Regions from separate parts of the Sporosarcina sp. P16b genome, predicted to be linked through region 2. Evidence: predicted binding sites of a transcription regulator. Region 2 holds the regulator's gene; the other holds the start of a gene.
The links. Region 2 encodes CtsR, which represses protease genes until heat stress. Its sites were predicted from a motif close to ATGGTCAATAAAGGTCAAACA; they were not measured.

Region 1: a site for CtsR is predicted at 1,420-1,440, ahead of clpP (ATP-dependent Clp endopeptidase proteolytic subunit ClpP). Genes of this name have one in related genera too.

What each region holds. Positions count from the first base shown of each region.
Region 1 covers NZ_PDYO01000014.1:9,551-13,767, forward strand. Annotated here, with positions in the region: gene CSV77_RS13215 (DUF421 domain-containing protein) at 110-808, opposite strand; tRNA gene CSV77_RS13220 (tRNA-Arg) at 1,222-1,293, opposite strand; gene clpP (ATP-dependent Clp endopeptidase proteolytic subunit ClpP) at 1,525-2,121, shown strand; gene CSV77_RS13235 (HPr family phosphocarrier protein) at 2,548-2,805, opposite strand; gene whiA (DNA-binding protein WhiA) at 2,854-3,780, opposite strand; gene CSV77_RS13245 (gluconeogenesis factor YvcK family protein) at 3,822-4,217, opposite strand, start outside.
Region 2 covers NZ_PDYO01000005.1:79,720-83,936, forward strand. Annotated here, with positions in the region: gene mcsB (protein-arginine kinase McsB) at 1-948, opposite strand, end outside; gene CSV77_RS08230 (UvrB/UvrC motif-containing protein) at 938-1,489, opposite strand; gene CSV77_RS08235 (CtsR family transcriptional regulator) at 1,501-1,971, opposite strand; gene bioB (biotin synthase BioB) at 2,600-3,601, opposite strand; gene CSV77_RS08245 (biotin transporter BioY) at 3,601-4,200, opposite strand.

The sequences.
Region 1 (4,217 bases), on a different contig from region 2:
GATGACAACTGTATTATCTATAATGAATCTTCTGAAATGACTTCTAGAATTTCTGTTATGAAAATTAATTGGTTTATTCTTCCAGTAAGCGTAGTTCATGTGGTATTTTTCACTTCTGGCTATTACTAACGTCAGCATATGTTTTTATAAAAAAGCCTTCTGTTTTTGACCATTCGCAATACAATATATTTTGAAGATTCACATGCCCTATGTGTTCCATTTCAGCATAAAGCCATGACTCCGTTTTGCCAATAAAGTCTAAGACCTCTTTCTTAATTTGTCCCTCATCGATTAGTAGGACGGTCGGTTCTTCTTCTCGGTTCTCCAGGTTCATATCCTGAACAGCCACGGGTTTATACTTGGCGTATTGATTAATTGAAATATCTCCCCCTGGCTCAATAAATAAGTCCCGTACTTCTCTCAACGAAAAAATGCCTTGCATACGAAGCATCGTTCTCAACTGCTCCATTTCTAATTGGTTTTTTTTCATCAATTTTTTATTGATTTTCCCATCATGGATCAACTTGTCTGTTTCTCCTTTAATCAATATTCGTAACGGATTAGATAAGGTGACAATTTTCTCCACGGCATAAATGGCAGTTGCCCACACCACAACCGAAAATAAAAACATTGGGATGGATATCTTTTCGTCATAGAGGCTCTCTTCAAGAACGCCACCGAATACGAGGAGATACACCACATCATAAGGTGTCATTTGACTCAAGTGTTTTTTCCCTAGTAATCTTATGACAACTAGGAGAGCCACCAAGCCGATTACAAGCTTGCTACCATTCAGTAAGTAATCCACCCTAAACACCTCCAAACTTATTCACAACTAACAAAAAAACAGTTAGCTAGTGAGCTGAGCTGCCTACAACTCTTTTCTCTTTATTTTACCTAGCATTTTTTTCACTTGGTAGTTGATTTAACGTAGTTTCAACTATAGCACTTACAGATAGCATTTCCCGTTTGCACAGTGACCTAAACAAGGAAAGTCCGTTTGTTTACTTACCCCATTTTATGCAAAGGAAAGATCATCTTCTGATTGCGGAATTCTCAAACGAAACCCAAGATTGCCAAGAGATATTTAGCAACGAAGTTTAAAAGAAGTGCCTGACGGGGAAAATAAGAATAGAAAGCCGAGAGCAATAGAAATTCGAGCATAAAAAAAGCGTTTGAGCATAATCGCAAAATGCGAACTGTTCAAACGCTTCACTATGATGCCCTCGGCGGGAGTCGAACCCACATTTCAAGCTTCGGAGGCTTGCGTGCTATCCATTGCACCACGAGGACTAAACGTGTAGTATCAAGCTTTAACTATAATTACTCAACTACAGAAAAAAGCTTTTCTTCTGTAAGAGACATCTTCCATTATATCGTAGAATATAATGAAAAGCAATGTGTATTTTTAAGGCAAATGATTTGACCTTTGTTGACCTTAATAGGTAAAATACAGTTATAGTTGAAATACGAAATGATTTCAACCGAACGAATATTATGAAGTGATTAAAGGAGGAAGTCTAATTGAATCTAATTCCTACAGTTATTGAACAAACAAATCGTGGTGAGCGAGCGTACGACATCTACTCTCGTCTATTAAAAGACCGTATTATCATGTTGGGGAGCGGCATTGACGACAACGTGGCAAACTCCATCGTTGCACAACTGCTATTCTTGGAAGCTGAAGATCCAGAAAAAGATATCTCCATTTACATTAACAGCCCAGGTGGAAGTATCACAGCAGGTATGGCAATCTACGATACAATGCAATACATCAAACCAGACATCCGCACAATCTGTGTAGGTATGGCAGCATCTATGGGTGCATTCTTGCTAACAGCTGGTACAGAAGGTAAACGTTACGCTTTGCCAAACGCAGAAGTAATGATTCACCAACCACTAGGTGGCGCACAAGGTCAGGCAACTGAAATCGAAATTGCTGCAAAACGCATCTTGCACCTACGTGAAAAACTAAACCAAATCCTTTCAGATCGCACGGGTCAGCCAATCGACGTCATTGCAAAAGACACAGACCGCGATAACTTCATGACTGCCGAACGCGCTAAAGAATACGGCCTAATCGACCACGTTCTAGAACGCAGCGAAATCGAAAAGAAATAATCACTATAGGTTGTCCGGAACGCCAAATGGCCTTCCGTGACAACCTTTTTATTTTGTATTTTTATATAGGTTTGGTTTGGGTTGGGTTGGGTTGGGTTGGGTTGGGTTGGGTTTTTACCAATCAAATGCACTAGCTCTCTAACTCCAGAAAGAGACACTTGTTGGCCGGAGTGGAAGGCGGCGACTCCGAGAGGATCAGCGTGAGTTCGAGACCCTGGACAGGTGCCTTAATTTCTGCAGAGTACACAGAAATACGGCAAAGCGAACCCTTCGCTGTTCGCTTGGCTCGGGCCACGCCCTCCGGAAAGCGTCCGCCTGGAACGCAGACCAACAACTTCTCCACGTCTCCCTTTACTAAGCGAAAAGATAAAAAAAGATGACGAAACCTCACAAGGTCACCGCCACCCATTTCTCATACTATTCAACTTACTGCTCCTCTTCCACTATGTCAGCCAAATTCTGAAGAGCCAAATCTTCATCAATCCCGTCTGTAATCAACGTGATCTCCGTCCCTTTCGCAATCGCCAAACTCATAATCCCCATGATACTCTTTGCATTCACTTGACGATTATCCTTCTTCAAATAAATATCAGCCGTATACTTATTGGCCTCCTGCACAAATAACGCCGCCTGTCTCGCTTGCAAACCAGGTTTAATTCCTACTTTCACTGTTTTTTCTACCATATTGTGTGCTCCTTTTCTTCCTCTTCTTTAGAAGGATCTACTAATAATTTACCGTAAACGATCTGCGATTTCTTCAATCTTACGCAACCGATGATTGACACCCGATTTACTAACCGGTGTACCGGTTACTAGCTCGCCTAGCTCTTTTAGCGTCACATCTTGATGAGTAACACGTAATTGAGCAATCTCTTGTAGACGTTCCGGTAATTGATCTAAACCAATCGTGCGCTCAATCAATTTAATATTTTCTACTTGCCTTTGTGCTGCACCAATCGTCTTATTCAGATTAGCGGTTTCGCAATTCACTAGCCGATTCACACTGTTGCGCATATCTCGCATGATTCGCACATCCTCAAACTTCATTAGGGATACATGTGCACCGATGATGCCCAAAAAATCGGATATTTTTTCTGCTTCTTTTAGATACGCGATAAATCCTTTTTTGCGTTCAATAGATTTTGCGTTCAAATGAAAATGGTTCATCAACTCAACAAGTGATTGACTATGTTCTTGATAGCTCGAGAAGACTTCCAAGTGATAAGAAGACGTCTCCGGATTATTAACGGAACCTCCTGCCAGGAAAGCTCCCCGTAAGTATGCGCGTGCACAGCAGTCTTTTTCAATTAGCTGTGGATCGATCGTGTTAATCATTTGGAAGTCATGTGTCATAATGGATAACTCTTCCAGTAAGTGCTTGGCTCCATCACGAATCCGGCAAATATAGACATTGTTTTTCTTTAAACGCATTTTTTTCCGTACAAGCAATTCCACTTTATATGGATACAACGCCTTCACATTCGAATACAAACGACGCGCAATAGAGGCATTTTCCGTTTGAACGTCAAGACTAAGTTGTTTATTTGAAAAAGACATAACGCCATTCATACGGATGAATGCCGCAATTTCTGCTTTCGTACAACAATCATCCGTTTCAATCTGCGTCAATTCTTTCTTTGTTTTGGATGCAAAAGACATGATATTCCCCCTCTTCGGCGATTTTCACATCTATCCGCCTTCTACGTTCTCTCTATATAACGCATCAACATATCTGACACTTCCATTGTTTTATGCATAACCGTCCCATCGATAAGAGACGCGATCTCTTGCACAAATACTTCAGGCACTAGCGCTTGCAGGCACTCCAAATCATTTTCCACAAGCCAAGGCTCTTCATTTTCAGCCAGGTTATGCATACGTCTGAACGCTTCTACATTATTCACTAGAACTGCATCAAGAAACGGTGCTCCCGCATGATCATAGAGTGCCTGAACATGCTCAGAAGCAGTATAGCGATACGTTTCGCCACGTTGTGTGGTTAAGTTACCAACATAGACTTTTTTTGCAGCACTTTCGAGAATCGCTTCGCGAATGTCCTGCACTAAAAGTGTTGGCAAAGTACTAGTATACAAGCT
Region 2 (4,217 bases):
GAAAATCATCAATTCATTCAAAATGGTCATATCAATATTTTCTATGATACCTAAATCAATACCCAAACGGACGTCAGACAAACATTTTGCCGCTTCCGCTGAAGGTAATATTCGCGAATAGGTCAGGGTACCGAGTGCCCTAAATAACCTATTCTCTAAGTGAACTTCCGATTTAGCCAATAATAATTCACGTGATTTCTTTTCATGCGCTATCAAGCGCTTTGAAATACTCTCCAAGTCTTTGAGGATTTCTTCTTCTGATTTGCCGAGTGTGATTTGATTGGAAACTTGATAAATATTGCCGAGCGCTTCACTGCCCTCTCCGTAACTCCCACGTACGACCATTCCAAGTCTAGATATCGCGGGAATAATTCGCTCGATTTGCTTAGTGATCGTCAATGCAGGTAAATGCATCATGACAGACGCGCGCATTCCTGTACCTGTGTTGGATGGACAACTTGTCAAATAGCCGAATGTTTCATCGAAAGCATAGTTCAAATTCACTTCCAGTTCGCTATCCACTCGATCAGCCTGTTCATATGCCTGGTCTATTTGAAAACCAGGATATATACATTGAATGCGAATATGATCTTCTTCATTTACCATAATGCTGATCGTTTCGTCTTCCGATAGCAAAACCGACCCATGTTTTTCAGGGTTGATCAACTGTGGACTGACTAAATGTTTCTCGACTAAGATTTGCCTTTCAAGTGGTGACAAATCTTTCATTGCTGTGCCTGTAAAATGGTGATTCTGCATCGTCTTGACTGCTTGATTTAACGCTTCGCTCACGCGGTTTGCGTCTTCCTGTGAAGCACTAATCGGAAATAGATAATCTTGCAAGTTACGGGCTAGCCTGATCCTTGTGGATAAGACAATGTCAGCGTGCTCACCTTCCGCCACCATCCAACCTGTCAGTTCTTGTTTGAGAAATTTTTCAAATGACATGTTGATCGTCACCCCCGTCAGACAGCTGCTGTTTCAACTGGTTCGCCTCATCACGCAAAGTTGCCGCTTCTTCAAAATGTTCATTTTCTACGGCTTGCTGCATTTTCGTACGGATATCTTCAAGTTTCCTCTTTAAAGCAAAGCGTTCATTAAGTGAAACCGGAATCTTTCCACGGTGTTGGGTATGTCCATTATGCAATTTTGCAAACAACCTTGGTAGTTGCCCGCTGAATGCTTCGTAACATACAGCACAGCCAAACTTTCCGATGTCAAGGAAACGGTGAAAGGTCAAATTGCAGTTCGGACATTTCGGACCATCTGGTAATCTTTCATCGGCTTTTTGTTCTGAAAATAATTCTGAACCGCCCAACCAGTGCGCTAAGAATTGTTGAATGGATAACGGCTCCTGATCCGGACTGAAAGAAAATGTCTGTGAGTAAAATGCACATTTATCACATAAATGGCGCTCTGTTGCATGATTTAAGGTTTCCTGTTTAAACACTACAGTAGCTGATCGTTCTTTACAGTTTTCACAAAGCATGGAGATTCACCTCATTCTATCTCTTCATAAATTAACGTAACTAACATGGCGCGAAGAATACGTGAACGTAACGCATCCCGCTCAGGCAACATATAACGCAGAGTACCGCGGCTCACCGCAGCAAGCATCAGCTTAGCTTCACGTTCTGTAATGACTTCTTCTTCAATTAAACGGATGATGACATCTTCCGCCATAGTAGAAGACGCTTCACTCTCCAAAATTTCCAACGCTTGTTCAAGTAAGTCCTTTCGGGAGTTGGTACGTACCCTATAAATCCGGATGTAGCCCCCGCCCCCTCGCTTAGACTCCACGGCATAGCCTCTTTCGACCGTAAACCGGGTTTTGATTACGTAGTTGATTTGTGATGGTACGCATTGGAACTTCTCGGCAATCTCATTTCTTTTGATTTCAATAGAAGCACTATCTTCCTCTTCTATAATCGACTTCAAATACCCTTCTATAATGTCAGAAATATTACGCATCTCGTCACCTCGCTTCACTCAATCTTCTAGTTGACTTTGACTATCTTTGACTTAATTGTATCGCAGTAATTGGGTGGGATGCAATTCATTTGTTTATATGTATACCTTATTACGTTGAAAGAAAACCTAGTGCTAGGTTGTCACATCTGGCTAATGATTATTCAATTAGTAATGAGACAAAAAATAAAGTGGATAGTTTGGCACCGTTTACTAACGTTCTAGACGGGTATTTTCCGCTTACGGTGTACTACTGTAATCTTTCTAAATGGAATTCTAACTATATTAGTTGAACATAAGAAGTAGTCCTCACAAGGGAACCTTTGATTTCCATTCCAGGCGGACGCGTTCCGCGGGCACGGCCTCAATCTCCTCGTCCGCTACGGGCAAAGACGTGCTCCTAACGCTTCGCTTTTACTCGCAAAAACCGTTCTTCGTTACGGTTTTCGCTACCTGCGGGGCTTTCAGCTTGTGCTGTTCCCGCCGGAGTCGCCGCCTGTAACGAAAATCAACTAAGTGTATCCTGTAATCTTTAATTCAACTTATATAAATAAGAAAAGACTGAAGAACAGATCCTTATAGTGGATTGTCTTCAGTCACGGAGTATACAAACATTTTTCTTCTCTTTTATTTACAAAGTGATGGGTTCTTTATTCAAAGGTTCTAGGTCGACTTCGAAGCCCATATCTTCCAGCATTTTATGATCTTGATCGTTTTCTTGACCGGATGTTGTGAGGTAGTCGCCGATAAAGATGGAGTTTGCAGCGTAGAGGCCTAGTGGTTGGAGGCTTCTAAGATTCACTTCACGTCCACCCGAGATGCGGATTTCCTTGCTAGGATTAATGTAGCGGAATAGACACAAGACCTTTAAGCAGTAACGGGGATCCAGTTCTGATGTTCCTTCCAATGGGGTTCCATCCACTGCGTGCAGGAAGTTTACAGGTATCGAGTCTGCGTCCAGTTCACGTAGGCTACGCGCCATGGAGATGATATCTTGTTTTGTTTCACGCATGCCGACGATAACACCTGAACATGGAGAGATGCCCGCTTCTTTGGCAAGTCCTACAGTATTTACACGATCATCGTATGTATGCGATGTTGTTATACTCTCGTGATGCTCTGCAGATGTGTTCAAGTTGTGGTTATAGCGATCTACTCCTGCCTCTTTCAAACGTGTTGCTTGTCCCGGCTTCAAAATACCTAAACAAGCACATACCGTCATGCCCTTGTGCTTCTCTTTAATCTGTTTAACAGAATCAATCACGATGTCCAGCTCACTGTCACGCGGTCCTCGTCCACTTGCTACGATGCAATAGGTGCCCGCATTATTAGCGGCAGCACGTTCCGCACCTTCCAGTATTTCTTCTGATTTCATCATTGCATACTTTTCAACAGGTGCTTTTGAAATGATGGATTGCGCGCAATACCCACAGTTTTCCGGACATAGTCCCGATTTCGTATTGATAATCATATTCAACTTTACTTTATTACCGAAGTAATGTGACCGAATCGAGTATGTCGCGTGCAGTAATAATAGTAAATCTTCATCTGGGCTATTTAATATTGCGAGTGATTCCTCATCAGTTGGTACATGGCCTTCGAGTACTTGAGTAGCCAGCCTTTGATAGGTCATTATAACGTCCGCCTCACTTTCAAGTGTTTTGATATTCTAAATGCGAATATGCCTGACAGTACAGCTAGAATTAAATCTTTCGGTAGTGGCGGCATCATCCACAGCCAAGCAATCTTGTAGGTAAACACGTCGGGTGCAGCAGCCCACATCTTGTACGCAAAATACATCCAAGTTGTACCTAGTATATAGTTGACTGCTGTAGCGACAAATGCTGCGATAATAAAAGCAGACAAAGTATGCTTTCGCTCAACAATCTTTCCAGCTACATAAGCAATCAGAATAAATGTGAGAATAAAACCAAACGTTGGACTTAAGATCTGACCGAAGCCTCCTGAAAATTTAGCGAAGACCGGTGCCCCTGCTAGTCCTATTAACATATAGACGGTCATCGATAACGCACCTAGACGACTACCAAGTAATAGCCCTGATAAGATAGCGAAAAAAGTTTGTAATGTGATGGGTACTCCACCAACTACTAAAAACGGCACGAAGGATGTAATATTCGCTCCAATCATCATTAACGCAGCAAACATCCCGCTATATACAATAGTTAGTGCGCTGAATCTACTTACCGGTCGTCTCTCTGTTACTATTGCCATTACGACACCTCTTTCTA